DNA from 2 places in the Brevibacillus sp. FW301-21C12A genome. Region 2 is predicted to be linked to the other one. Evidence: predicted binding sites of a transcription regulator. Region 2 holds the regulator's gene; the other holds the start of a gene.
The links. Region 2 encodes LexA, which represses DNA repair genes until DNA is damaged. Its sites were predicted from a motif close to CGAACATATGTTCG; they were not measured.
Positions count from the first base shown of each region.

Region 1: the regulator LexA is predicted to act here: its motif matches at 12,249-12,262, upstream of uvrB (excinuclease ABC subunit UvrB).

Region 1 is NZ_JBYTBG010000029.1:15,511-30,208, reverse strand. Features, by position in the region: gene argH (argininosuccinate lyase) at 1-731, shown strand, start outside; gene AC3WQH_RS17240 (GerAB/ArcD/ProY family transporter) at 899-2,011, shown strand; gene AC3WQH_RS17235 (iron-containing alcohol dehydrogenase) at 2,064-3,221, opposite strand; gene ftsE (cell division ATP-binding protein FtsE) at 3,571-4,257, shown strand; gene ftsX (permease-like cell division protein FtsX) at 4,247-5,143, shown strand; gene AC3WQH_RS17220 (murein hydrolase activator EnvC family protein) at 5,169-6,368, shown strand; gene AC3WQH_RS17215 (S41 family peptidase) at 6,466-7,935, shown strand; gene AC3WQH_RS17210 (PDZ domain-containing protein) at 8,046-9,314, shown strand; gene AC3WQH_RS17205 (hypothetical protein) at 9,461-11,161, shown strand; gene AC3WQH_RS17200 (flagellar hook assembly protein FlgD) at 11,229-12,161, opposite strand; gene uvrB (excinuclease ABC subunit UvrB) at 12,340-14,316, shown strand; gene uvrA (excinuclease ABC subunit UvrA) at 14,331-14,698, shown strand, end outside.
Region 2 is NZ_JBYTBG010000001.1:103,707-118,404, reverse strand. Features, by position in the region: gene AC3WQH_RS00640 (MerR family transcriptional regulator) at 1-268, shown strand, start outside; gene AC3WQH_RS00635 (arsenic resistance protein) at 287-1,276, shown strand; gene AC3WQH_RS00630 (hypothetical protein) at 1,534-1,725, opposite strand; gene AC3WQH_RS00625 (hypothetical protein) at 1,848-2,321, shown strand; gene AC3WQH_RS00620 (FusB/FusC family EF-G-binding protein) at 2,936-3,574, opposite strand; gene AC3WQH_RS00615 (CD3324 family protein) at 3,746-4,009, opposite strand; gene AC3WQH_RS00610 (DUF4269 domain-containing protein) at 4,352-4,918, opposite strand; gene AC3WQH_RS00605 (DUF456 domain-containing protein) at 5,046-5,531, shown strand; gene lexA (transcriptional repressor LexA) at 5,593-6,216, opposite strand; gene yneA (cell division suppressor protein YneA) at 6,805-7,146, shown strand; gene AC3WQH_RS00590 (DUF896 domain-containing protein) at 7,239-7,436, shown strand; gene crcB (fluoride efflux transporter CrcB) at 7,536-7,901, shown strand; gene AC3WQH_RS00580 (UvrD-helicase domain-containing protein) at 7,941-10,181, shown strand; gene AC3WQH_RS00575 (HesB/IscA family protein) at 10,255-10,557, opposite strand; gene ltaE (low-specificity L-threonine aldolase) at 10,688-11,725, shown strand; gene AC3WQH_RS00565 (hypothetical protein) at 11,984-12,205, shown strand; gene AC3WQH_RS00560 (peptide ABC transporter substrate-binding protein) at 12,202-13,248, shown strand; gene AC3WQH_RS00555 (hypothetical protein) at 13,268-13,468, shown strand; gene AC3WQH_RS00550 (alpha/beta hydrolase) at 13,512-14,246, opposite strand; gene pdhA (pyruvate dehydrogenase (acetyl-transferring) E1 component subunit alpha) at 14,581-14,698, shown strand, end outside.

The sequences.
Region 1 (14,698 bases), on a different contig from region 2:
CGGACGCTTCCTTGCTGATGACGCATTTGTCCCGTCTGTGTGAGGAACTGGTCATCTGGAGCAGCCAGGAGTTTTCTTTTGTAGAACTGGACGATGCGTTCTGCACAGGCTCCAGCATCATGCCGCAAAAGAAAAATCCGGACGTCGCCGAGCTGGTGCGCGGAAAAACGGGCCGTGTCTACGGCAACCTGTTCGGTCTTTTGACAGTGCTCAAAGGCTTGCCGCTCGCGTACAACAAGGACATGCAGGAAGACAAGGAAGGCATGTTCGATACGGTGGCGACGATCCACGGCGCTCTCGCTTTGCTGACGCCGATGATTAAGACGATGCAGGTGCGGACGGAGCGCATGCGCCAGGCTGTCACCAACGATTTTTCCAATGCGACCGATTTGGCGGACTACCTGGTGCGCAAAAACATGCCGTTCCGCCAGGCTCACGAGGTCGTCGGCAGAACTGTTCTGTACTGCATTGAGCAGCAAAAATATTTGCTGGATTTGACGCTGGAGGAGTTCCAAAGCTTCTCGGGAGTCATCGGGGCAGATGTGTACGACGCGCTGGCAGTGGAAACCGTCGTGAACGCCCGCAACGTGCTGGGCGGAACCGCGCGCAATCAGGTCGAAGCCCAAATTGCCTGGTATCAGGAAAAATGGAAAGAGACACAAGTCTGGGTCGATAAAAACAGCCAGAAAGTGATGATCGAGTCGCTGATTGATGTAGGATCGCCAGCGTAACCGATTAGACGGCAGAAAATGAGTACGGATAGGCATACCAGCCTGTCCGTTTTTTTTGTGCAAAAATTTTTTGGCGTGGCACGAGAGGCTTTCTTGGCGTTTAGCTCGGTTGGTCTGGGGCAATAATTGTGAAAAGGTCATAGGGTCGAAAGCGGGCAAAAAACACCATGCTAGAGAATTACAAAATCAGTCCCCGACAATTTATGATGCTGGTTACCCTTGTCACGATTGGCGATTCCGTGCTCGTCCTGCCCGCCATTGCGGCGGAGCTCGCCAAACAGGACGCCTGGATTTCGGTGACGGTCGGGCTGCTGATCGGACTGGGCAATGTTCTTTTGATGATCGCAGTAGGCAAGTGCTATCCGAATGAAAGCTTCTTTTCTTTTATAGATAACATGTTTGGGCGAGTGTTGGGCACGGTGATTACACTTTCCTTTGTTTGGTACACATTTTTTTCGGCTGCGGCACACGTCCTGGAGACGGGCGATTTTGTCGGGACGTATTTGTTGAATGACACGCCGAGCATAGCCATTCAACTGCTGCTCGTCAGTCTCATCATGTTCGGAGTGCGCCTGGGGCTGCAAACTGTCGCTGATTCCGCGCAAATTTACTTTTACGGGTTCTTTTGCTTTTTCGTGTTGCTGATGCTTTGTCTGATTCCCCAGGCAGACGTAGCCAGACTGCAGCCGGTGCTGGAAAATGGCTGGAAGCCTGTTTTGGCAGGCGCGATTCCTTCCATTGCTTTTCCGTTTTCGGAGCTGGTTATTTTTTTGGCGATCTTGCCGTACGTATCCCCGATTCAGAGGCGAATGCGGTATTTTTTGAAAGGCGCATTTTTAGGCGGGCTTGTGCTCGTACTCGTCATTTTAATGTGCATTCTCGTCCTGGGGGCAGACATGACAGCAAGACACGGGTACCCTTCGTATGTGCTCGCCAAGCAAATGAAGATCGGGCTGTTCATCCAACGGCTGGAAGCGATTTTGGCCGTAGTCTGGTTCATCGCTGTCAACGTCAAGATCATGATTTACAGCGTGTTTTTTCAACTGGGGCTGCGGCATGTGTTTCGGATTCGGGAAATGTCTGTACTGACCTTGCCGTACATGGTGATGCTGCTGGTGATGGCGAACATTTTCACGCCGAACATGGTCGTGTACGTGCACATCATCTCGCAGTACTGGCCGTTTTACGATTTTACCTACTCGATTGCCCTGTTGCTTTTGCTCCTGATCGTTCACAAGTTGAGAAGCAAGTATGGTGATCGGAAAAGAAGCCCATCCTAAAAAACGCCGCGACTCTCATGGGAAGAGTGCGGCGTTTTTGCTTTTACAACTTTTACAAAGCCATGCGCAAAATTTCGAGGACGTCTTCTTTGGTCAATGTTTTGAACTGACCAATCGGGCCAAACGGCGTCGCTTTTTCCGCCATCAGCTCCAAATGCTCGTCTGTAATTTCGTAGTCCGCCAAACGGGTCGGCGCTCCGATGCGGGCAAAGAACGCTTCTGTTGCCGCAATTCCTTCTAACGCCACTTCCTCGTCTGTTTTGCCGGCGGGATCGACATTCCACACCTCCACGGCGAAGCGGACGAAGCGGGCGACGTTTTCGCGATAGACGTAGCGCATCCATTTCGGGAAGATGATCGCCAGGCCGCCGCCGTGCGGAATGTCGTACACGGCGCTGACGGCGTGCTCGATGGAGTGGGTAGCCCAGTCAGTTGTCACGCCGACAGGCAGCGTGCCGTTGAGCGCCATCGTTCCGCAGTACAGGATGTTGGCGCGGGCATCGTAGTCGTGCGGGTTTTCCAGGACGCGCTCGGCGTTTTCAATGACGGTTTTCATGATCGACTCGGCGAAGCGCGTCTGGAGCGGAATCTCGGTTGTATGCGTGAAATACTGTTCGAAAACGTGCGACAAAATATCGCTGATTCCGTAGATCGTCTGATCGCGCGGGACGCTGAACGTATTTTCCGGATCGAGGATGGAGAAGGTCGGGAAGGTGGTGCCAGCCCCGTGCTTTTCTTTTGTTTCCCAGTTCGTAACGACGCTGCCTCTGTTCATTTCCGAGCCTGTTGCGGCCAGCGTCAGAACGGTGCCGAGCGGCAAGGCTTTTTCGGCCACTGCTTTGCGCGAGTAAAAATCCCACACATCCCCTTCGTAGGGGACGCCGACAGCTACTGCCTTGGCCGCGTCAATCACGCTTCCGCCGCCAACGGCGAGAATCCAGTCGACCCCTTCTGTCCGGCACAGATCAATCCCTTTTTTCACCGTGCTAAGACGAGGGTTCGGCTCGACGCCAGGCAACTCCAATACGCGGCAGCCCGCAGCTTGCAGAAGCGCTGTGACCTTGTCGTAAAGACCGGAGCGCTTGATGCTGCCGCCGCCGTACACAAGCAATACCGTGTTGCCGAGCTGCTTGGCTTTTTCCTCCAGTTGGGCCAACTGTCCCCGGCCGAAAATAAGTTGTGTCGGGTTGTAGTACACGAAGTTTTCCATCTTGCCAGCTCCTCTCATACTCATGCATACATTCATTGTAGCGGACTGCCCTGACCCGTGCCAGCGAGCGATGTGCTGCTGTAATTTTTTGGACATTTCATGTCGGATGGAAGAGAAACGAGGCGGTTTCGACAAGAAATGAGAGATTTAGTGGATACCATCCGCGAAACAGGGTGGTATAATAAATAAGATGGGTAACCTCGCTGTTTTTCAACAAGGTATGGCAACGGTTGCCCGAGGGAAGAGGGGTTTTGTCGATTTTGCCTGAAAAAGCAGCATTTCGGCGGAAAAACAAAAAATCAGGATCAAGAGAATATAGAAGGATCTGACAATGTAGGATGTGATTTGCTTGATCGAGATGTTTGATGTTTGGAAAACGTACCCGAATGGCACGAATGCTTTGAAGGGTATCAACATTCGGATTGAAAAAGGCGAATTTGTGTATGTGGTTGGGCCGAGCGGAGCGGGAAAATCCACGTTCATCAAGCTCATGTACCGCGAAGAGAAGCCGACCAAGGGCCAAATTTTTCTCGGCGGATTCAATGTCAGCCGGATCAAGGAACGGCAAATTCCGCTCGTTCGCCGCAGCATCGGGGTTGTCTTCCAGGATTTCAAACTGTTGCCGACACTCACTGTATTCGAAAATGTCGCATTTGCGATGGAGGTAATCGAGAGCAACCCGAAGCAGATCAAGCCGCGCGTCATGGACGTGCTGGGATTGGTCAAATTGAAGCACAAGGCGAAAATGCTGCCAAGCGAGCTGTCTGGTGGCGAGCAGCAACGGGTGGCACTCGCGCGGGCGCTGGTGAACAACCCGGGCATTATTATCGCGGACGAGCCGACGGGTAACCTCGACCCGGAGACGTCCTGGGAGATCATGAAGCTGTTTGAGGAAATCAACCAGCGCGGCACGACGGTCGTCATGGCGACGCACAACCGGGAGATTGTCAACACGATGAGAAAGCGGGTCATTGCCATCGAGGCAGGACAGATCGCCCGTGATGAGCAGAGAGGGGATTACGGTTATGAAGATTAGAACGCTGGGACGCCATGTCCGTGAAGGGGTCAAAAACCTCGGCCGGAACGGCTGGATGTCGTTCGCGTCGGTCAGTGCCGTTACGATCACCCTTTTCATTTTGGGCGTGTTCCTCATCTTGGCAATGAACGTCAACTACTTTGCCAAATCAGTCGAAAAACAAGTGGAAATCAGAGTCTTCATGGCGGACCTTACCCCCAAGGAAGACTTGCAAAAATTCGAACAGAGCGTGCGCAACATGCCGACGGTGGAGTCCGTCGAGTTCATTTCCAAGGACGAAGGCTTGAAGCAGTTCAAGGAAAGCATGGGCGACAAGGCGTACCTTTTTGACGGCTTGGAAAAGGGAAATCCGCTTCCCGATTCTTTTGTGGTCAAGACGAAGCTGCCGCAAGATACGCCGGCAGTCGCCAATCAAATCAAGCAAATGAAATCGGTCAGAAGCTTGAACTACGGGGAGGGGACGGTTGAAAAGCTGTTCGCTGCCACTGACACTGTGCGAAACGTCGGGATCGGCTTCATCGTCGGCCTGGGCTTTACCGCCATGTTTTTGATTGCCAACACGATCAAGCTGACGATTGTCGCGAGACGCCGAGAGATCGAGATCATGAAGCTGGTTGGCGCGACAAACTGGTTTATCCGCTGGCCGTTTTTTGTAGAAGGACTGCTGATGGGAGTGTCCGGGGCGCTGATCCCGATCATCATGCTGACAGTTGGCTACTACTACCTGCTGGATGCTATCAATACCAGCTTCGAAGCTTCCCAACTGTTCAAACTGTTGCCATTGTACCCATTGGTATATCAGGTAGCCCTCGCTTTGCTGGCGATTGGCGCGTTTATCGGAATCTGGGGAAGCTTGGTGTCTGTGCGCCGCTTCTTGCGAGTTTAACATTGGAAAACGTGGGAGGAGTATCATGAGAAAGAGGATCCTATACACACTCTTAATCACCGGCCTCTTGGCTGGTTCTGCGATCCCGACTAACGTGAGCTGGGCAGCCAGCAAAGCATCTTTGGACAAGATCAATCGCGAGTTGAAGGAAATACAGCAAAAGAAGAAACAACAGCAGCAACAATTGAAGCAAACCGAGCAGCAGATCAGTGTCGTGCAAAAGGAACAGCAAGATTTGCAGACGCAACTGATGACGATCGACCTGCGCCGCAACGAGGCGCAAAACAAGCTGGACAAGCTCGAAAAGCAAATGAATGAAACAAAGGAAAAAGCTGCCGAGGCGCAAGATCAACTGGACGAGGCGAAGGATCGGGTAGCGAAGCGGGAAACGCTGCTGAAAACCCGGGTAAAATCCATGTATGAACGGGGAAATGTCTCGTACCTGGACGTGCTGCTCGGATCGTCCGACTTTGGCGATTTTCTGACCCGCATGGAGGGTTTGCAGTTGATCCTTGAGCAGGATACGCGTATCCTAGAAGACAATATTCGCGACAAAGAAACGATCGAGACGAAGAAGAAAGAAATCGAGCATCAACTGACCGTTTACGCGGGAATGCTCGACGAGGCGGAAGCGCTCAAGGCTGAACTGGACAAGCAGTACAAGCAAAGTCTCGTGGTCAAGGCCGAACTGAAGAAAAAAGAGGCCGCACTGGAAGAAGACCTGGAGCAGTACGGACAGCAACTGATCGAAATCACACGTCAGGAAGCCGCCAAATATGCGGAGCGTGTGCGCGCGATGAGCGCGTCCAGCACAGGGTACAAGGGCGGCAAGCTCGGTTTGCCGATCGCGGACGGACAGTTTCGCTTCAGTTCAGGCTTCGGGATGCGGTCAGACCCGTTTACAGGCCGTTCTGCTGGGCATAATGGTGTAGACATGGCAGCACACAAAGGAACGCCGATCTTGGCTGCGGCTGACGGGGTCGTCATTTTCGCAGGGTATTCCAACGGCTTCGGGAATACGGTAATGATTAAACACAGTGCGGAGATCACCACGCTCTACGGACACATTCGCGAGGGTGGCATCAAGGTTTCTGTGGGACAATCCGTATCGAGAGGCCAAAAAATCGCCGAAGTAGGCTCTACTGGCCGCTCTACCGGAAATCACCTTCATTTTACCGTCTACAAAAACGACGTTGCCGTCAACCCTATGCCGTACCTGAAATAGTCAAGCAACGGGCAGCCAGACAAATATTGCTAACGGCAAATGCATACACTAGCAGCATATCTTTTTGCCGGTAGCACAAAGGATGGTGACGTGAGTAGTGAGATGGAAAGGACGTACCGTATTAGCGCTTGTGCTCATCTCGATGGTGGCCAGCAGCTTTTTGACCATAGCGATGATGAAGACATCAGCCAGCGCGAACGCAACTCAGAATGGGGCGCTGACTGCGTCCACAGGCGCGGTGTTTTCGGGAGGCTCGGAATATCCCCAGGAGTTCAAGAAGCTGTATGAAGCGTTTACAGCGATTAAAAAAGACTACATTCAAACGGTTACGAATGAACAGTTGGTAGAAGGCGCAATCGGCGGGATGGTCGGAGCTTTGGAAGATCCGTACAGCGATTACATGGACCCGAAATCAGCCGAAGAGTTTACCTCGACGCTGCATTCGACTTTCCAGGGAATCGGTACAGAGGTCACGATGCAAAACGGACGGGTCACCGTCGTCTCGCCGTTCAAAGGTTCTCCGGCCGAGCGTGCGGGTCTTAGACCGAACGACCAGATTTTGAGCGTCAACGGAGAATCGCTGGAAGGCTTGGATCTGCATCAGGCCGTGACCAAAATTCGCGGGCCAAAAGGAACGAAAGCCGTTCTGAAGGTCGTGCGCGCAGGAGTGGCAGAGCCGCTCAACATCGTGTGCATTCGTGACGATATTCCAATCGAAACGGTGAATAGCCAAATTATCGAGAAAAACGGCGTAAAGGTCGGCGTGATCGGCATTACCCAGTTCTCGACGGAAACAGCCAAGCACTTCAAGGAGCAGCTTGCTTCCCTGGAGAAAACGGGAATCGGCGGCCTCGTCATCGACGTGCGCGGCAATCCGGGCGGCTATTTGCTGGCTGTCAAAGAAATCGGAGAAGTGCTCGTGCCGAAAAAAGGCGTCATCGTCGCCATTGAGTACGGTGCTGGCGGGCAGCAAAAAGAAGAGTACCGCTCGACAACGGATGCTGCCAAACCGTATCCGATTGCGGTCCTGATTAACGGCGGAAGTGCCAGTGCCTCGGAAATTTTGGCCGGGGCGATGCGCGACAGCGGCAACTACAAGCTGGTCGGCGAAAAGAGCTTCGGAAAAGGCACTGTCCAAAGCACGATGGAAATGACGGACAAGAGCCAGCTCAAGCTGACCATCGCCAAATGGGTCACCCCAAGCGGCGAATGGATTCACAAAAAAGGAATCGAGCCGGACTTCAAGGTCGCGCAGCCTGATTATTTCAATGCGACGCAGTTGCCAGCCGACAAGGAGCTGGTCCGCGACATGGCAGGCGCTGACGTGAAGAACCTGCAACTGATCCTGACCGGACTGAAATTGTCGCCAGGCCGCGATGACGGCTACTTTGACGAAAAGACCGAACAGGCGATCAAGCAGTTCCAGACGGCGAAAAAGCTGCCTGTAACCGGAAAAGTGGACGCGGCGACCCGCAGTCAGCTCGAAGAAAGCTTGCGCGAAACGATGCGCAAGCCGGAGAACGATCTGCAATTGCAGAAGGCGCTGGATGTCGTTACCGGCAAATAGGAAAAATAATCAAGAACAGGGAAGCAGGGAAATTCCGCTTTTCCGTAGAAATGATAACCACGGCAAATCACATGTCGTGGTTTTCTTTTTTTCCATTTGAGGTGAGGCAATTGGCGATTCAGGCAGATATGCTTTCCATTGCATATGGCTTTGCCGCATTTTTTCTCAATCCCGTTTTTTACCTCTTTCTCGGCTTCATTTACTTGCACTATCGCAGACAGATGAAGCTGGAAAGGCAGCTCTTTGCCGCACGCATGCAGTCTCCGCTCCTTTCGACAATCCGCGCAGCAGGGATGGGCGTGGCAGGGGGATTGTGCATCTCTCTTCTCGCCGCAGGACTGGGAGTCGTCGTGCAGGCGCAGGATTTGTGGATTTTATGGGCATTGGCCCTTCTTTTGGCGCTGGTTCGCTTGCGTTTTCTCTGCTTTGCTTATGCGGCGGGTCTGCTGACGGTTTTCCATGTAATTGCCCAACTGTTTCCGGGCTTGCAGGACGTTCCTGGTCTGGGCAGTGTGTGGACAATGCTGCTGCAGGCGAAGCCGATTCCGCTCCTTGCTCTGGTAGCCATCATGCACTTGATCGAAGCGATGCTCGTCCGCTGGAACGGGGGCAGGGACGCTTCTCCGCTGTTTGTCGAAGGACAGCGCGGACGAATCGTCGGGGCTTACTTGTTGCATTCTTTTTGGCTGACTCCGCTTGCCCTGTTCGTCCAGGTGGAGCCGGGGACGATCAGTGGCGCGCTTTATCCGGGCTGGCCGTTTTTTTCAGGCGAGCTTGCTTCCTTCGGACTGATGCTGCTGCCGACGGTTACGGGTTTTTCGGATATGACCCAGACGATGACACCATTGGAAAAGGTCAAGCAAATTTCCAAAAACCTTACCTGGTACGCAGTCGGGCTTTTGGCGCTTTGCGCTCTGTCCGTCTTGTTTGCCCCGCTCGTTTTGCTCGCTGCCCTGTTTGCGTTGTTCGGGCATGAAGCGTTGTTTTTCTGGAGCCAGTGGAAAGAAAGGAAGCGTTCTCCTTACTACATCCAGTCTTCACGCGGCATCAAGGTCATGGGAGTCATCCCGGGCACGCGGGCAGAGGAGATCGGGATTGCGACAGGAGAAATCATCGTGAAGGTCAACGGCATTCCGGTGCGGGACAAGGAAGACTTGTACCCGGCGTTGCAGGCCAATCCGGCTTTTTGCAAAATGGAAGTGCTCACGCGCGAAGGCGAGATGAAGTTTGTGCAGTGCGCTGTCTACGCGGGCAATCACCATCAGTTGGGAATCATCGTGGTGCCGGACGCAACGACTCGCGTATTTGTCGATTTGAAACGATCCAGCGTCGTCGAGCTTATCAAGCAGAAGCTGGAAAAACTGAATGTCGGAGCTTGATGTATCGAACGAGAGAAGGAGAGAAGGTATGCGCCAACGGTTGCGTGCCTTCTTTTTTTGGATGGACAGGTTCGATAAAAATTTTCTGAAAAGCCTGTCTGTTCGTAAAACTTACGCCTGGCTGGCGCGTCTACCTTTACGAGGAAATGAAGGGAGTGAGTCATTTGTCCGATCTGAAAAAAACGGTCTTGTGCGTTCTGACTGGGGCGTTAACGGCGACAAGCATAATGGTTGCGCCATTTGCCGGAGCAAGCGCAGAAAAATCGGCCAGTTCTGTACTCGCAGCGAATGCCGAGAGCGCAGTCCCTGCACCTGTTGCCAAAGGGGTGCAAAAATTGGTTCGGCTGTTACCGGAACTGTCTTCGCGCAAGGTCGTTTACGGTGGCGATGTGGATGGACCAGGTGTCAGCGGCGTAAAAGTGTCTTTTGTGCGGGCGGCCACCGGAACAGCTCAGGGGGAGGACAGCGCGATTTTTGACCGAGCCACAGGGAATTTGCTCCAGTTGGACCTCGTTCCCGCCAAAATGGCAAAGCCAGCATTTCCGACTGACCAGCAAGCGAAAACGCGAGCGCAGACTTTCCTGACAGGCTTGCTTGCTGGAAATACGTATCAGGCGAGAGAAGTGAAGAAGGAAGAAGGCAAGCTGACGGTCAGAATGGTTCGCAAAGTGAACAATGTGGTGTTCGACGATGCGTATGACAGCTTTGTCAGCTTCGACGCCGCGGGGCGGCTTGTCGGGTTGCGGATGTTTGACGGGCGATTGTATGAAACCGTGAATCTGGCGGTACTCCCTTCGCCGCAGCGCGTCATTTCCGCAGCGCAAGCAGTGGGCAAGTGGAAGGGACAACGCCCGCTGGAGCTGGTGTACTTGCTGCCGGAGCAGGAGCAAAACAATCAGACGGCAGCGCGTCTCGCCTATATTGTCAAGGATGGAGTCATTTCGCAGGAGCATACCGGCAGTGCCTTGGACGCGTTCAGCGGAAAAAGGCTGGCAGCACCAGTCCAGCAGGCACAAATTTTGAACGTGACCGGGACAGGGGAAAAGTGGAGCGCGCAGACCGAGAACGAGGCCCGCAATTTGCTGCGCATCCTGTTCAAACTCGAATCAGCCAATTTGCCGCTTGCCGTATTGGACGAGAAGTACGATGACGGCCAGGAGCGCCGTTTCTTTATTTGGGGTTACTTCCCGGAGAGTGTCGCCGATGCGGACAAGAAATACCACATCGGAAGTTTTCCGGTAGGGATCAGCCAGGCCCAAAAGCACCATATTATGCTCGAAACCGATGCCAAGACAGGGCGGCTGATTCGTTTTGTCTACAAGCAGGCAGATGAGCAGTGGTCCACCGCCAAAACAGACAAGAGCCGGGATCGCAAAGGGGCGGAAGCGTTGTTGCGAAGACTCGTGCCTTCCGGAAGCAACCAGTTGAGGCTTGCCGATGTCGGCACCGACAAATATACGACGCTGGTGGCCGACCCGCTTGTCGGCGGCGTTCCTGTCTACCGGATCGGGCAGATGAAAGAAGAAGGGATGTACACGATTACCGCAAATGCGTGGACGGGCAAGGTCGAGGAAGTTATCGTGAAGCGCCCGGACAACATGGTCTTCCCCGCTCGCGCCAAGGCGATCAATGAACAGGGAGCGATGGAGCGATTGCTGCAAGCCATGCCGCTTGAGCTGACCTACATTCACCAAAAGGATCGGCAAACAGGCGCGATGAGCTGGAAGCTTGGCTATGACCTGTCCTTCCGCCAGACCCGCTCGCACTGTTTTTGCGGGGGCGATGTGAAGATAGATACGACGTTGTATGTCGATGCGCTTACGGGACAGACGGTCGTAAAAGAATAGGGACAAGTAAAAAGAAAAAGCCGCACGCTCCAGAGAGAGCAAGTGCGGCTTTTTCGCATAGAAAGGACTAGGCGCTCGCTTCAAACCCGGTGATTTGATTCAGCGCAATTTTTTTGTCATCAGTCAAGACGAACTCCACGACGCCGTTTTTCATGCTGACGGCTTTAATGACACCGTTCAGGCTGTTGTCTATGGTCGAGCCGTCTGTATTGGTTTGCTTTTCCGTATAGGTGATGTTGAAGCCGATCATTTGGGCGTACTGCAGCGAATTGCTCATGACGCTGCTGTCCGGCCTGACGCTCATGCCCACGACCTGATCGAGCTTGACCGTCATGCCGTTATCGAGCGTAAACTGTGTGGCGCCGTCTTTCATGGAGAAGCCTGTGACGACCGCGTTGGCGATTTCATCTACTTTGGTGATGTCGTCTGTGGTCGCCGGATTGCCGTCTTTGTCTACTTCCTTGGTCGTCTTGTACGAGATTTCCTTGCCGATCATGTTCATGAACTTCACGCTGCTATCCAGCGCATTTCCGGTCATGCCCTGCGATTCCAGACCTTTGATGTCCGCGAGCGGAATCGGGGTAGACTCTCCGGCGATGCGGAAGTAGATTTTGCCGCTGTCCATGTAAACGGCGTCGAGCACGCCTTCCTTCGTCTCCGTCGAGGTTTCACCCGTCACCTCGTCTTTGGTCGTGAGGGAGTAGGTGGCGGTGCGGCCGATCAGCGACTCGTACTTTTCCAGTGTCAGCATGCTGTTGTTCGATTGCTCCATCAGCGTCGCCATTTTGGTGATTTTTTCCACCATGGTCATCATGCTCGTCTGCTGGATGAACTGGGAGTTGTCCATCGGGGACATCGGGTCCTGATGCTTCAACTGTTCCAGCAGCAGCTTCATGAAGGCGTTGTTGTCAAGCTCTGTGGTGAACTCCTTTTTGCCTTGATAGCTCATATGTGGTTGAATATAAGGATTATTTTTAACGGTGGTTCCGATATCTGACATGTCGATCCTCCCTGAAGGTGGCGAGTCTAACCGTACGTGCTTGTACACTACTACTTATTATCGGTATAATGTGTCGAAGGATGAAGACAAACATTTGTTCGAATTTCGGCTTATCATAGCCGGAATTGTGTTATAATGGAAATAGAAACAGTTATGCAACGAGGAGATGAACGAGGGAATGGACCGTTTTGAATTGGTATCGGAGTATCAACCGTCCGGTGACCAGCCGACCGCGATCGCCGAACTGGTAGCGGGGCTCCAGGCAGGCAAGCGGCACCAGACGTTGCTCGGGGCCACTGGTACGGGAAAAACCTATACGGCCGCCCAGGTGATTGCCCAGGTGAACAAGCCGACACTGGTGATGGCGCACAACAAGACATTGGCTGCCCAGCTATGCGCAGAGTTCAAGGAGTTTTTCCCGAATAACGCGGTGGAATACTTCGTCAGCTACTACGACTACTACCAGCCGGAAGCGTACATTCCCCAATCGGATACGTTTATTGAAAAAGACTCCAGCATCAACGACGAGATCGACAAGCTGCGTCACTCGGCGACCAGTGCCCTGTTTGAGCGGCGCGACGTCATTATTGTGGCGTCGGTATCGTGCATCTACGGCTTGGGTTCGCCGGAAGAATACAAGGAGCTGCTGCTGTCGCTGCGCGTCGGCATGGAAAAAGGACGAGACGAGATTTTGCATCGGCTGGTCGACATCCAGTACACGCGCAACGACATCAACTTTACGCGGGGGACCTTCCGGGTGCGCGGAGACGTCGTGGAGATTTTTCCGGCGTCACAGAGCGAGCAGGCGATTCGCGTGGAGTTTTTCGGAGACGAAATTGAGCGGATCACCTCCATTGACGTGCTGACCGGAGAGATTTTAGGGCAGCGCGACCACGTAGCGATTTTCCCTGCGTCCCACTATGTCACCCGCGAAGAAAAAATGAAGCTGGCCGTCCAAAGCATCGAGGCGGAGCTGGAAGAGCGGCTGGCAGAGCTGCGCGCAGCCGGGAAGCTGCTGGAAGCGCAGCGGCTGGAGCAGCGGACGCGCTACGATATTGAGATGATGCTGGAGATGGGCTTTTGCTCCGGGATCGAAAACTACTCGCGCCATCTGACGGGGCTTCCGGCAGGGCACGCTCCGTACACGCTGATGGATTACTTTCCAGAGGACTACCTGCTGTTGATTGACGAGTCGCACATGACCTTGCCGCAGGTGCGGGGGATGTACAACGGCGACCAGGCGCGCAAGAACGTACTGGTCGAGCATGGATTCCGCCTGCCGTCTGCGAAGGATAACCGCCCGCTGCGATTCGAGGAGTTTGAGCAAAAAATCAACCAGGCGATATACATCTCGGCAACGCCCGGCCCGTATGAGCTGGAGCACTGCCCGGAACTGGTGCAGCAGGTCATTCGCCCGACAGGACTGGTCGACCCGACGATCTCGGTGCGCCCGATCAAAGGGCAAATTGACGATCTCATCGGGGAAATCCAGGCTACGATTGCCAAAAACGAACGCGTCCTCGTCACGACATTGACGAAAAAAATGTCGGAGGACCTGACCGATTACTTGAAAGAAATCGGGATCAAGGTCCGCTACTTGCACTCCGACATCAAGACGATCGAACGGATGCAGATTTTGCGTTCCTTGCGATTGGGCGAATTTGACGTGCTGATCGGGATCAACCTGTTGCGGGAAGGTCTGGACTTGCCCGAGGTTTCGCTTGTCGCTATTTTGGACGCCGACAAGGAAGGCTTCCTGCGCAACGAGCGCTCCCTGATCCAGACGATCGGGCGGGCAGCCCGGAACGCCGAAGGGCGCGTGATTATGTACGCGGACAAGATGACGGACTCGATGAACTCGGCGATTCGCGAGACGGAGCGCCGCCGCGCCATCCAGCTCGCCTACAACGAGAAGCACGGCATCACCCCGCAGACGGTGAAAAAAGCTGTGCGCGAAGTGATTGAGGCGACAAAGGTGGCCGAGGAAAAAGCGGACTATTTGCCACACGCCGATTTCAAGAAGATGCCGAAGAAAGATCGACTGGCTGTCATCGAACGCATGGAAGAAGAAATGAAGGAAGCGGCGCGCAACCTCATGTTCGAGCGTGCGGCCGAACTGCGTGATTTGATTCTGGAGCTGAAGGCGGAACTCTAAGGAGAGGTTTTTTCATGCCATTGGAACATATTGTCGTCAAGGGCGCGCGTGCCCACAATCTGAAAAACATTGATGTAGTGATTCCGAGGGACAAATTCGTCGTATTGACGGGTTTGTCCGGCTCGGGAAAGTCTTCCCTTGCTTTTGACACGATTTACGCAGAGGGACAGCGGCGCTACGTGGAGTCTCTCTCTGCCTATGCCCGCCAGTTCCTCGGGCAGATGGACAAGCCGGATGTGGATTCGATTGAAGGGCTGTCGCCCGCTATTTCCATCGACCAGAAGACGACGAGCCGCAACCCGCGCTCCACAGTCGGTACGGTGACGGAAATCTACGACTATTTGCGTCTTTTGTATGCGCGTGTGGGCAGAGCGATCTGTCC
Region 2 (14,698 bases):
ACAACTACTCGAACGTATCAGTTTTATCAAGATCGCGCAGCAAACAGGCTTTAGCATCCAGGAAATCGCGATTTTGCTAGAAGGTTTTGAAACCAGTGGACCACTGTCTGAGCGCTGGGAACAAATGGCGAAGCAGAAACGCTCCCAACTTGAGGAAAGAAAAAAACAGCTTGATTGGATGATACAAATATTAGACAGCGGGCTAAGCTGCAAATGCCTTACGTGGTTGGAATGCCTGAAAAAAATAGAAACTACGGGTTCGCGATAGGAAAGGGCTGGGCGAGAAATGATTTCAAGAGAACAATTAGAAAAGAATCAAGTGTGGCTTTATGCGTTCCTGCTCGTGATTGCTGCTGGATTCGGGTTGTTATGGCCAGAATCAGGCGAGAGCCTTGATCGTACGATTTCGTTCGTGCTTGCCATCTTGATGTATGGAATGTTTGCCCAAATCCCTTTTTTTCGTTTAAAAGAGGCACTCTCGAATCGAAAGTTTATGTATGCGCTCCTTCTCGTCAACTACATAGCCGTACCAGTCCTTGTCTGGGGGTTAACGCGGTTTCTTCCGGCCGATCCAGCAATCTTGTTAGGGGTATTTCTTGTTTTGCTTACCCCCTGCATTGACTATGTGATTGTCTTCACCCATCTTGGGCGTGGGAACGAGAAACTCGTGTTGGTTTCAACCCCGATCCTTTTTGTCACCCAAATGCTTTTTTTGCCCGTTTATCTATGGCTTTTTATGGGCGAGAAAGCAGCAGAAATCGTGAGTGTCGGGCCATTTCTCGAAGCGTTTTTCGGGCTTATTGTCGTCCCGCTGATTCTTGCTCTACTTACGCAATGGTGGTCAACAAGACAACCACGGGGAGAACGGTTTCTTGATGCGACAGCATGGCTGCCTGTGCCTTTTATGGCGCTAACGCTTTTTGTTGTCGTTGCCTCGCAAATTGCCAAACTGTATAGCTCTTTTGATTCGATCATCCAAGTGATTCCTGTCTATGCAGCATATATGGCGATTACACCGATTATTGCGCGGATTGTTTCCCATCTATTCCGTTTGGATACCGGAGCAGGGCGAGCTTTGATTTTTAGTGCAGGCACGCGTAACTCTCTGGTCGTTCTTCCGTTTGCACTGGCGCTGCCGGAACCGCTAAACGGAGTGGCGTCGGCAGTGATCGTGACGCAAACCATTGTAGAGCTGATTGGGGAGCTAGTATATATTCGGCTGGTTCCAAAGGTGCTTTTGCGAGGGGCGGAGGGAATTGCGGAGAAACAAAAGTGATTCGTTTACATAAATGAGTTAGTAGAACATTTTTTATTGGGGTTTTAACGAGGCTGATCCGCTCCTGCAACCAAGAGTGGGAGCGGATCAGAAGGAACTGGCGATTTCCTGCTTTCCGGACTAGCTAAAAAGAGAGAAAGCAGAAGCTACCATGAAAACAGCACTCAAGCTGCTTATAATGAAAATAGTCCCTCTTGTTCTTTTTTTGACCAGAACGGATTGAGCCAGGAGGGAATCCGAGCATTGTTGGCGAGGAACTATTTCTGGCGCTTTTTCACGAACAGCACAGCGCTGGCAGCGACGACGCCTGCGAGGTAAATAATTGCGTACGATATGGCGCGCAAATAAGACAACTCTGAAGGAGTTCCGTTATAAATGGCGGTAGTAGCCGAGACGAGGATGATGCCGATGACGTAAACGGCCAGCCCGATCAAAATGCTTTTTCCCATGTCAATCTCTCCTTTGTGGCCTAGCTAGTGAGAGCATAACATGAATAAGGATTATTTTCTATTTTTTGTAAAGGGTACAAAATCAAAAAGATAACATTGTTTCTTATAGGAAAGGAACCTTTATGAACCCGCAACTAAAACAACTCCTGCTCCACTTCGACGACGCAGCCGAATGGTATGCCCCGAAAGACTTCGATTACCGAAAAGAAATGCAGCAAGTAAAAATGGTAAAAGCCCGCTTGGAAGCTGAAACAGACAACCGTTTCGAACTGGACGACTGCGTACAGGACGCCTCGTTTTTCGCAGAGATGTACATCCTGGAAAAAAGCCAACACGATGCGAAAGCGAGCGGGGGAAGCTATGCGATGTGCTACGAGCTGGCGATCCGCTTTTCGGCCTTTGGACGGTTCGTGACGATCCTTGGTGCTTTTGACGAGACGGGAAAGCAACCAGACATGAACCGCATCATCGCCACGCTGCAGGAGAACGGCTACCGCTACATCCCCGCAGACGAGCTGAACACCTTGTACGATGGGAAAAATCAAGCGATGATCGGCGAATACACCTGGTGGAACCGATTTTTCGACTACTTGTAACAGCCGCATCCTTCTTTTGCCCGCCGCTTTGGACGAACCATTTTTGTCTAGCGGGGCTTAACCTATCCGATCCACGTACATTCAGTTCGCCCGGCATGCCGAAACAATCGTTATCTCGCTTCCGACCGGCCTATCTGGCTGTACCATGCTCAAGCCAATGGAAGCTGAGAGGGCAGTTCCCCCGCCTAAACAGCGAGTGGCGGAACAGTTTGGATGTACTCGCCACGCTGGCAAAATAAGAGAAACGCTAGCAACTCCCGTGAAAAAGATTAACCTCACCTAACTTTGGTCAGGAGACAGCAAATAGAGAAGCAAAGTATAGTAAAGGTACCCGAAAGGAAAATCCTCCCTTTCCGTTGATGGACGCCATTGTCGATGAAAATCGCCCTCCTGATGGCGTGGCCTTTGTGGAAGCTCCATTTCTCCGCGCAGTTTTCGCAAAGATAGCGGGCTTCATCAAAGATTCGGTCAAAAGAACGAATGCATCCTCTCGCCCGTTTGCCGTCAACTGCCCCTTGAGTTGCTTGAGGGGTATTTTTTATGAAAACGGCTCCTTGTTCGCTAAGCTTGAACAAGGAGCCGCCACTGTTTTTCGCGCATGATCGTGTTTCTGCTCATTTGACCATCGTAGCCAGAAAATCATGCAGTTTTTCCAGCGAACGAATATTTTGATTGCAAGTGACGCTGTCTTGACACAAGTAGTTTCCTTTTTTCAAATACGTGCCGTTGCCCGCCCCCCGCGCTTCCAGGACGAACATGCCGATGTCGGTAATTTTGTTGCAGATCGCACAAATCCCTTTTTTGGGCAGGGGAGTAAAAACGCCGTGAATGCCGATCAGCTTGTCAGGGTAGTAGGCGATCATGTACTTTTTGTCTGCCCCGCTGTCGAACCAGCTTACATACGACGTCTCGGCATACGGGATTTCCGCTGTCGCAGGCGGCTTGAGCTTCTTGACCTTCGGGAACATTTTTTTGATCGCTTGCTCGGTCAAAGCGGGAAAAGGGATGATATACGGCGAGAGCCGCAGCAAAAACTGTTTGGCTTCGTTCTTTTCCTTGATGGCTGCGAGTGGCGCAAGCAGTTGTTTTTGTTCCTCTGTCATGCCGGGGAAGAGCTGGAACACGGATTCCTGGGCGATTTCTTTGCGGGCCCGGATGACGTTAGGGTCTGTGCTGCTTGTGTATGCGTTCAACAAGGTTTGCACCTGTGCTTTGATGAAGTGATAGTGGTGGGGTGAAATAAATGGTTGCATCTTTCTGGTTCCTCCTTGCAGCGTACTCCGTCAGGCGTGAGGAGTTGTGATGGTGTTTGTACCTTCTACTGTAAAAGGAGCGGAGTGCGCTGCAAAGGGAAAGAACGATTGTAAAAAGAACTCGGCATAGGAAAAGCACTGACCGTCTCGTGGACGCGCCAGTGCTTTTGTCTATTTGGCATACACAATCTTTTTGATCGTTTCCGTCGAGAGAAAGTACTGCTCGGCCAGCTCCTGGATGGAGGCGCCTTCGCGAAAAGCGTTGCGGATCGCGCTGTTGCGTTCATCCAACTGTTTTCTGCCGCCGGTCCGGGTCCCCCATTTGTGATGGGCCGTCTTCGGTTTCGGAATGTAGATGATTTCTCCCTGCACGTACTTTTGGATTTCTGCGATCAAGGTTTCTGGCAGCATGCTGGCTGCATTCACATATTTCATTTCCGCTCGCTCCTTATTTTTAAAGTGAAAAATAAGGGGCAAAGCCAGGAAATAAGAAATGAGATACGTTAGAGAAGGCGATGAATTGTCTAAACGACTGTCCACCTCATGCAAAGTATCGCCTTATTCCCAGGCTTTGCATGAGACGCTGCAGTATCTGGCAAACCAATTCCATTCACCAACCACACACCCCCTCGTTCGCGTTTTCTCCCTGCGCGCCGCCAAGTGCCCGCGCAGTAGTTCCCATTATAAATCATCTGTCCGCCATTTGCACCGCGGCTCTGGCGATTTTTTCGCCACGCGCGCGCCGTCCGCCTATGCGACAAAGGAGCGGGGGACTCTTTACCTGGTCACAAGAGTGCGGAGCTGTTCTTCCGTCCACTTTTCCACATCCAGCAGCGCCTGGTATGGATCGTCTCCCGGAATGTTAAAATAGGAGGCAAAAGCAGGTTCGGTTTTCAGGCCGTCTTGCTTGAGCTGGCGGATGGCGCGGAGGGCGTCAGCGCCACCGAGCAGCAGCAAACGGTGCTCGACGACCATGTGCCGATACGCATTTTGCTGTTCGACCGGGCGCGGTTGGGCAAACAGCTCAAACCAGAAGCCGCAGGCAAAAAACGTAATCAGGCAGGTGGGCACGCCTTGCACGAGCAGACGAGCTTCCTTGTAGCCTTCATACGCCGCATACGAAGCGCGGACGACGTCGGCAAACTGCTCGAGGTGGTGGCACTCGCAAATAATGTCCAGATCGCTGTCCGCAATGTCGATGTCCAGAGGGATCGTACCTGCGAGCACGGGATCGAACGCTTGCAGCCGCTGCATGACCGCGGATTGGGCGATGGCCTGGCCCGCAGCTTTTTGTTTCGGTGTCCCGTTGTGCAAATAAGAGAGGTCGCGCCAGTTTCGCGTCATAGTAACCCTCCGCTTTCGTTAAAATAGGCAGGTACTCCTCGCAGACGGCCTCACGGATTCGCAAAAGAAGAGTGCAACTTCAATCGGCTTTTTCTCGTATTACCTATGTGAGAGGAGTGCATAGAGAATGGATATTGTTCTTTGGATTATCGTGTTGGTGCTTTTCGCGCTAAGTATCGCCGGTATATTTTTGCCAGTACTACCCGATACGATTTTACTGTGGGCAGGCTTTTTGCTCTACCACTTTTTCATAGCCGATCCGGGAGCGGGGTTGCCAGCGTCTTTCTGGTGGGGGATGGTGGTGCTCAGTATTTTGCTGTACGGTGCGGATTTGTTGACCAACATGTTTTTCGTGAAAAAGTACGGCGGCTCCAAATGGTCTTCGGTGGCTGCGGCCGTAGGGATTGTTCTCGGAATCTTCGTGTTCCCGCCGTTCGGGATGCTGATTATGCCGTTCGTGCTCGTGGTGCTGGTGGAGTTGCTCGTGCAAAAGCAGCCGATAGAGAAAGCGGTAAAGGCAGGCTTTGGCTCGCTGATCGGCTTTTTGGGAAGCGCAGTTGTCAAAGTCGTGTTGCAGGTGAGCATGATCGTCTGGTTTTTCCTTGCCAGATAAATATAATGATAGAGACGAAAAAGGACAGCGGAGGCTGTCCTTTTTTCATGCGCTGGAACGATTAGTGGATGAGGCGATAGACGCCAATGACTTTTCCGAGAATGGTGACGTTGTCCAAAATGATCGGTTCCATCGTCGCGTTTTCCGGCTGGAGGCGGAAGTGGTTCTTCTCTTTGAAAAAGCGCTTGACGGTCGCTTCGTCTTCTTCTGTCATGGCGACGACGATATCGCCGTTGTTGGCGACGTGCTGCTGGCGCACGATTACGTAGTCGCCGTCCAGGATACCGGCGTCGATCATGCTGTTCCCGGAAATCCGCAGCATGTACACCTTGTCTGAAGTCACGATATTTTCTGGAAGCGGGAAGTACTCTTCGACGTCCTCAATCGCGGTAATCGGCTGCCCGGCGGTTACTTTCCCGATGACGGGAACGCGAACGACAGAGTCCTCGAAGTTGTCCTGGAAGCGGTCTTCCTCAGACAGCAGTTCGATGGCGCGAGGCTTGGTAGGGTCGCGGCGGATCAGCCCTTTCTTTTCCAAGCGCGCCAGATGACCGTGCACAGTAGAGCTGGAGGCAAGTCCGACAGCTTCGCCGATTTCGCGGACGGATGGAGGATAGCCTTTGTCCCGGACTTCCTTGCGAATAAATTCGATTATGGCTTGTTGTCTGCTGGATAATTTTGACATAGAGAGACACCCCTGATTTCTCGAACATGTTTTCCTATATTATACCATGGGAGCTTGCGTTCGACAAACATAAGTTCGATTTTGATGCGAACAGGAATTTTTGACAGGGTAAATGCATTTGATTCGACAGCATCGGCCAAATCTCGAAAAAAGCGCGGGCGGGCGGCCGGAGCCGTAAGTTGCAGCCGTTCCATTGTAATAGAGCCGGGCTAACTCCAAGTCGGCAAACAGTTCCATCGTCGCGGAGCCGGGCTTACGTCGAGCCACAAGCCGCTCCACTGTCGCAGAGTCGAGCTCACGTCAAACCGCCAGCCGCTCCAGTACCGAAGAGCCGAGCTTACGCCAAGCCACAAACCGCACCAACGCGGCACACTTGGACTTCTGTTCAGGCAGCAAGCAACCAGCTAGAAACGAGCTAAATCCACCCCAATAGAGTCGCCCGGCAGCGTCATCCGAAGCAAAAACGGCTGCGCACAGCAGCTCCGCGCGAATTTGCGAGACGGCGGTTTTTGTATTGACATGAACATATGTTCTCATTTATGATAGGGATACGAACTTATAGAACGTATGTTTGCAGGGGGTCATATTATGAATGCCATGTCTATCCATAACCGTTTCGAGAAAAAGCAGCCTCGCCGCGTCCGTTTGGGCATCACGAGAGGACAAGCTATTTTGTTTTTGCTGACGTTCTCTCTCTTTTTTTACTTGCTTACCGAACTGGTGTTTGCCTCTTCTGCGCATAAAGAGCCGTTAAAAGGAAAAGAAGTGACCGTTCGCTCCGGCGACAGTCTTTGGACGATTGCTGTGCGCCATCATCATTCGGAAAAGGTGGATGTGCGCGATCTGATTTTCGATATCAAAATGGCGAACAACCTCGACAGCAATCTCATTTATCCGGGGCAGACCTTGTTCATCCCGGAAACGGACTGATTCGAGCACTTGCCCGCCATCCGCTCTCTTGCCAGTTCCGACTGATATGATATAATAAAGCGGCATTACTACAGAGTGGGAGGAACCGGAACGTGGTATCTGACGCGGAAATTAAACGAATCAACGAACTGGTCAAGAAATCTCGCGAGGTTGGCTTGACTGACGAGGAGAAGCAGGAGCAAAAAGCTCTGCGCCAAAAGTACATCGATGCGGTCAAGATGTCGCTTCGAGCGAATCTGGATTCCATCCGCTATGTGGAAGATCTTGAGGAAAATCGTCCAAAACAGTAAACTTACTTGTATTGATACGGCAGACATCCTTGCTTGACGCTCGGGTGTCTTTTTGTTCCTGACGACTTCTGCCAGTTTTGCAATTGAGGAGGGGGACCAATGGCATGGGTGGCTGTAGCGGTTGGGGGAGCAGTCGGCTCGTTGCTTCGTTATGTGCTGGCGCTGGTTGCCAATCAGCCGGGCTGGCCTGTAGGCACGTGGCTGGCGAACATCATTGGCTCGTTTGCCATCGGCGTTTTGTTTGTGATCGGCAAGGAGCGGGGAGGCTTCTCGCCTGAGCTGTATCTTTTGTTTACGACAGGTATTATGGGCGGATTCACGACGTTTTCCACATTTTCGCTGGAAGTGGTTTCGTTCTGGGGAGAGGGACAATGGCTGCGCGGGCTCGTTTACGCCCTGCTCAGTATCGTGGTCGGCCTGCTCTCTTGTGCCGCGGGAATCTGGCTTGCCAGACAAATGCAATAACGACCATCACATTGATAAAAGACGAGAGGGGGGATGGGTGTGAGTACCCAACACCGCGATTACGAGGCAGAACAAAACAAGCTGGATGAGACGATTGCATTGATCGATGGGGAGATCGCTCGGCTGCGCGAAGAGATTCGGGAAGCGACCGACGATTACGTCAAGCAGGTCGTGAACGCAAGCAAGGCAAAAGACCTGCGTTATTTGGAGGATCACGGACGCGACAAGCCGTACTTTGGCCGAGTCGATTTTCTCAAGGACGAGGTTTACGAGCTTGACCAGGTGTACATCGGAAAAAGAGGGATCGTCCGCAGCGATACGTTTGATTCGATCGTCGTGGATTGGCGAGCGCCCATTGCCAGTCTCTATTATTCCGGAGAGAGCAAGGATGCGTTTTACCGGATGGGGCGCGAGATCGTGCGCGGCGAGGTGAGATTGAAGCGCAACTTCGCAATTGAGGACGGAAAAATCGTCGGGATTTACGATGGCGCTGTAAAAGAGACGATCAACCGCGAGATGGGGCACCCGGACGAGTTTTTGCAGGAAGGCTTCATCGACGAATTTTTGAACGCCAATCTGAACTTGACGAATGACAGCCGCTTAAAAGATATCGTCGCGACGATCCAGTCGGAGCAAAATGACATCATTCGCGCGGAAAAAGATCGGCCGATCGTCGTGCAAGGGGTTGCGGGCAGCGGAAAGACGACGATTGCGCTGCATCGGCTGTCGTACCTGATTTACAACTACCAGGATACGATGATGTCGAAAAAATTTATGGTGTTCGCCCCGAACCGGATGTTTCTGACGTACATATCAGAGGTGCTACCCGAGCTTGGCGTCGACGATGTTCAGCAATCGACGTTTGTAGACTGGGCGGCGCGGCTCGTGAAGCCGCTCATGCCCAAAGGCTGGCGGATCGTGAGCCCGGACAAACCGCTGCAGTTGTTTTTTGAAGAAGGGCAGGACGAGCGGGAGCAGGAAATCACCCGCCATCGGCTGCGTTTCAAAGGCTCGCTGGCGTGCCGGGAAGCCATGGAAGAGTACATACGCTACGTGATCGAGACGAGAATCCCGTTCAAAAAACTGAGTTTTCTTTACAACAAGACGAAGCAAGTGTTCTCCATCCCGGGCGAGACGATCCGGCAGTTTTTTCTGGAGCAGTTCGGGTCCTTGCCGTACCATCGACGCGTCGATGCGCTGCGCAAGCATTTGAAGCAAGAGATGAACAAGCAACTATTTTCGCATTTGCGCGAGCGAAAAGTCGACCTCGACAAGCAAGGGCTGGCCAAGTTTGAAAAAATGCTGGAGCAAATTTTGGATACGTACCTCGTCTCCTTCCCGCGGCTGGACATTTTCGAGTCGTACCGCGAGCTGATCGCAGAGGAGGAGCTGTTGCGCAAGCTTGTCCCTGCGGACATTTCCGACGAAGTGGTCCGCGATGTGAGCCGGTCTTCTGCGGCGCTGTTTGCCCAGGAGCGGCTGGAAGCGGAGGATATCGCGCCGCTGTTGTATTTGCAGCATATCATCGAAGGGATGAACAAGGCCGGGCATTTCGACCATACCGTCGTGGATGAAGCGCAAGACTTGAGCGCGTTGGAGATTGCCGTGATTGCGCTCGCGACGAAGCGCCACTCGCTGACGATTGTCGGCGACATCGCCCAAGGCATTCACAGCTACCGCGGCATTCACGCGTGGGAGGAGCTGACCCAGGGTATTTTCGAACAGCTTCGTCCCGCCTACTACACGCTGGCGCAAAGCTATCGCTCGACAGTTGAGATCATGCTGTGCGCCAACGAAGTGCTGCGGCAGATTGAGCTGCCGGAAGCCGTCTTGGCGAAGCCCGTCTTGCGCCATGGCGAAAAGCCAATCATGGTCGAGGCCGATTCGCGCGCCAAGCTGTGGACGGAAGTCAGCTCCCGGGTGGCCGCTCTGCAAAAGGAAGGGTTGCAAACGATCGCGATCGTCACCAAGACGATTCAGGCGAGCAAAAAGGCGCACAAGGCGCTTGCAAAGAGCATTGCCGATTTGACGCTGCTCGGCAGCAAAGACAACCAGTTTCCGGGCGGCGTAACCGTGATGCCTGCCTATTTGACAAAAGGCTTGCAGTTTGACGCGGTCATCGTGGTCGATGTGGATGCGTATCAAAACAACGAGTGGGACGCGAAGCTGCTCTACGTGGCGATGACCAGGCCGGTGCATCGCCTCGTGCTGACGAAGATGGCAGGGGAGCAGGCGCCACTGCTGGCTGAGCTTTCGCCCGAGCTGTACACGCAGGCTTGAACGTGGCAAATAGTAAAAACCCCTCTGGCTGAATAAGCAGCAGAGGGGTTTTTGCGTGTGTGGCTCAAAGCGATTAATGGTCGCCTGTGTTTCCTTTGGACGGGTTGGTGATGACGAAGCCTTCTTGCGGCAGATACAGGTAGTCGACGATGATGCCGTCCAGAAGCGGCTCGTCTTTTTTCACGACAACGTCGATTTCCTTGTCAGTGGAGACTACTTCATCCTCTTCGGTCGGTTTGTCCAGCGCCAGGCCGTAGTGTGCATGATCGCCGTGCGCGTGAGTGATATAGACACGCAGCTTCAGGTCTTTGTCTTCTTCCTGCTCCATGATCGTGGTCAGTTGCTTCGCTGCATTGCGAGTGATCTTTACCTTCATCGGTCAAGTCTCCTAACTGTATGTATGTGAGTTTCTTCTCCATCTTAGCAAAGAGGGAATTGCAGTTGCAATGTGGAAAGTGTTCTGGAACATAGAGTTGCTAGACGAACATGCGGAAGGGGACGCTTTTATGAAAATGGATTTGCGCAGCGATACCGTCACGAAACCGACTGAAACGATGCTTCGCGCGATGGCGGAAGCCGAAGTGGGCGATGATGTTTATCGCGAAGACCCGACGGTAAACCGACTGGAGCAGCTTGCAGCGGAACGGCTCGGGAAGGAGGCGGCCTTGTTTGTCACCAGCGGCACACAAGGCAACCAGGTCGCTGTGCTGACCCACTGTGTCAATGGTGACGAGGTGATCGCGGAAGCGGAATCGCATATTTTTTATTACGAAGGGGGAGCGATGTCGGCTCTGGCTGGCGTGCAAACCCGGACACTCGCGGGAGAGCGCGGTGCCTTGCGCCCGGAAGACGTGGAAAAAGCGATCCGCGGCAACAACATTCATTTTCCGCGAACGAAATTGATTTGCCTGGAAAATACGCATAACCGGGCTGGAGGCGCGGTGGTCACTGTCGAGCAGATGAAGGGCGTCTATGACGTGGCGCAAAAGCACGGGATTCCGGTTCATCTAGACGGGGCGAGGCTGTTCAATGCGGCGGTCGCCCAAGGAGTCGACGTTTGCGAACTGAGCCAATACACGGATACCGTTCAAGTTTGCCTGTCCAAAGGGCTGAGTGCGCCCGTAGGCTCCATTTTGGCTGGGGACCGCGCTTTTATCGAAGAAGCGAGATGGTGGCGAAAAAAGCTCGGCGGAGGCTTGCGCCAAGCGGGCTATTTGGCTGCGCCGGGAATCATCGCCTTGACCGAGATGGTCGAGCGGCTGCGTGAAGATCACGAGCGGGCACAGCAGTTGGCCGCAGGCTTTCGCAAGCTGTCCCTGACTGTCGAGCCTGTCGAGACGAATATCGTGCTGGTCAGGACCGATTCGATCCAGGAGACAGCGGTTGACTTTTTGCAGCGGCTCGCAGACAGAGGGGTGTTGGCGGTCGACTTCGACGAATACGTGATCCGCTTTACGACGCACCGTAATATCGACGAGCAAAGCGTCGCCAAAGTGCTGGAAGTCGTAGAGAAGCTGCTGGGAGCAGCGAAGTGTTCCGGGTAACGATACAGGCTGTTTGAGCGAGAGCGAAAAGCCAGTCCAGCACCAGACAAGGGGCGGACTGGCTTGTTGCTTGGGAAGCGCCGAAGAAATAGAACGAATTTTTTGGCAATATGTATAAAAATCTTTCGCCGCTAGCACATGATTTTCTACCAACTCGTCCGATTCCTTTTTTGCGGTGATGCGATAGCATGGTGGAGAGTAAAAGACTGTCAATCAGTCATCTTCGCGAACTCGACACAGACGAGGAGGACGCGAGAGTTGAAGAAACGAACAGGCGCGCTATTGATTGGGTTTCTGATTTTTCAATTCGTTGCAGGCTGTAGTTCGTCCCAGCCGTCGGCAACTGACAACCAGGGCACAGAAACAACGAAATCCGAGCAAGCCAAAACGCAAGAGATGGTCTTGAACTGGAATGCGGAAGGGGGAGAACGCCGACGGCAGACCCGGGCCTGGCATCAGACGGGACTTCCTTTGACGTGATTACGGCCTGTTTTGAAGGGCTGACGCGCTACGGGCCTGACGGAAAGATTGCGGGAGCGCTGGCCGAGAACTACTCCGTTTCCCCCGATATGCTGACGTACACGTTTCAATTGAAAAAAGACGCCCTCTGGTCCAACGGTGATCCCGTCACCGCGCACGATTTTGAATTTGCCTGGAAGCGCAATCTCGACCCGCAAACAGGCTCGGAGTACGCCTACATGCTTTATTTCATCAAAGGAGCGGAAGAATTTAACACGGGAAAAGGAAGCAAGGATGCCGTCGCGGTCAAAGCGCTCGATGACCACACGCTGGAAGTGCAGCTCAATTCGCCCGCGCCGTTTTTTTACGAGCTGACCGCTTTCCCGACGCTGTTCCCGCTGCACCAAAAAACGGTCGAGTCCAATCCGGGCTGGGCGGCTTCTCCTGAGAACTACATCGGAAACGGCCCGTTCAAGATGGATGTTTGGGAGCATAAAAACAAGCTGGTGCTGGTCAAAAACGACAAGTACCATGACAAAGACGCGGTGAAGCTGGACAAGATCGTCTGGAGCATGATTACCGACACCAACACGTTGCAAGCGCTGTTTGATTCCGGCGATCTCGATTGGGGCGGCCACACTGCCTATACGCTGCCTGTCGATTTGCTGCAAAGCTTGCAGGATGAGGGCAAAATTGTGCTCGACCCGTATCCGAATACCGTAGCGGTTACGTTTAATACGACCCAGCCGCCGTTTACGAACAAAAAAATTCGCCAGGCGTTTTCCTACGCGATTGAGCGCCAGCCGTTGGTCGACGGAATTGTCCTGCCGGGTGTTCCCGCTGCCTACGCCTGGGTGCCGCCCTCGATGAAGCTCAGCAGCAACGATTACTTCAAGGAAGATGCCGCCAAGGCGACGGAGCTGCTCGCAAGAAGGCTTGAAAGAGCGAAAAATAAATCCAGAAAGCCCCCGTCTGTCCAAGAGCGGCTCTTGCGGCATGGCGGGGGTTTTTCTCCGTCGTTCGCGTGTATTTCCCTTCTTCCAAAGAAATACTATAGCCATTGACTCTTGAGGGAAAAGAGGGATGAACATGATATCGGCCAAAGAGCGTGAGCGGCTGCAAAACCAGATGAAGCGCGACGAGAGCAAGATCGTCAACATCGTTCTCCAAAATGCGCAGCAGGTAGCAGGAGAAATTGAAAAAGCCACCCACCAGGGCATTTACATGGTAGATGGCCGTTATTACGGATACGAAGAGATCAAGGAAATCAACGGCTCGCTCTAGCCGAAAACGGACACGTCGCCAAGCCAGCCGAGTCTGGAAGCGGCTACAGGCGCGGCGGCGGGAAAAAGTGGCGAAGGGCATCCGGCAGCTCCTTTTGCCACAGGCCCCAGACGTGATTGCCCGGCTTTTCGGCATAGGACAGGTTGGCCTGTTTGGCCGTGAGCAGCTTTTTCGCTTCCCGGTTCCATTCGACGAAGTCAAACGTTCCGATATGCGTCTCCACGGCGGTTTCGTCCAGTCCCACGACCATCCAGATGCGCAGCCAGGACAGGCTCTCGCGGCTTTGGATGGCGTCGAGCGTCGGCTGGAAAAAGGCTCCCGACAGCGCAAGCACCTGCGAAAACAGCTCAGGCTGGTCCAGGGCGAGATGCAGCGCCACAGTGCCTCCGAGCGAATCGCCTGCAAGCACGCGGGACGCTTTGTCGCGCCTAACGGGATAGCGCTCCTCGATGTACGGCAGCAGCTCTTCGCAAAAAAAGCGTTTGTACGCTTCGTTTCTTGCGCCGACGGGGGAGTATTCGCTCGTCCGCTTGCTGCGGTCTACCGAGACGCCGACGACGAGGAACGGCTCGATGCCTTCCTCCAAAATGAGCTGGTTGGCGATGGTAGCGATTCGTCCCATCGTAAAAAAGTCATTCCCGTCCTGGCAGTAGACGACAGGATAGGACAGAAGCTCGTTGTAGCCCGGCGGGAGGTACACTTTGACCGAGCGGGGAGTGTCCACATGAATGCTTGGCACTTCTTCTTTTATGATCGTTCGTTTTACATATTCAGACATCGATTTACACTCCTGTTTGCTCAAATGTAAAACTAAGCCTTGAAAAAAACTGATACAGCTTTTATAGTAAATGATAACAGAGAGGAAATAAACCCTGTAATATCAATACTATAACACATTAAACAGACAATTTGTCTGCAGTATAACAGGGTGGTGCAAACGGCGCTGTAAGCCCTTTCTTGCACGAGACAACTTTTCTTCTGCTTTTTCCATTATTGGGGACACTTCCGACATCGTTCGCACTCGCCGCCATTGATTGAGCATCTGCTCGGTGAAACGCGGCAGGGCGCACGGCAGGCAGGAAGCCCCTTATTCTAGTGACGAGGTGAATGAGATGAGCGTAACCACTGCTGTTGAACAAACAGAGAACAACGCCCCGCTGCAAATTCTTGCACCGGACGGTACGGTTGTTCGTCCTGACTTGATGCCTGAGCTCTCTGATGATGAGTTGC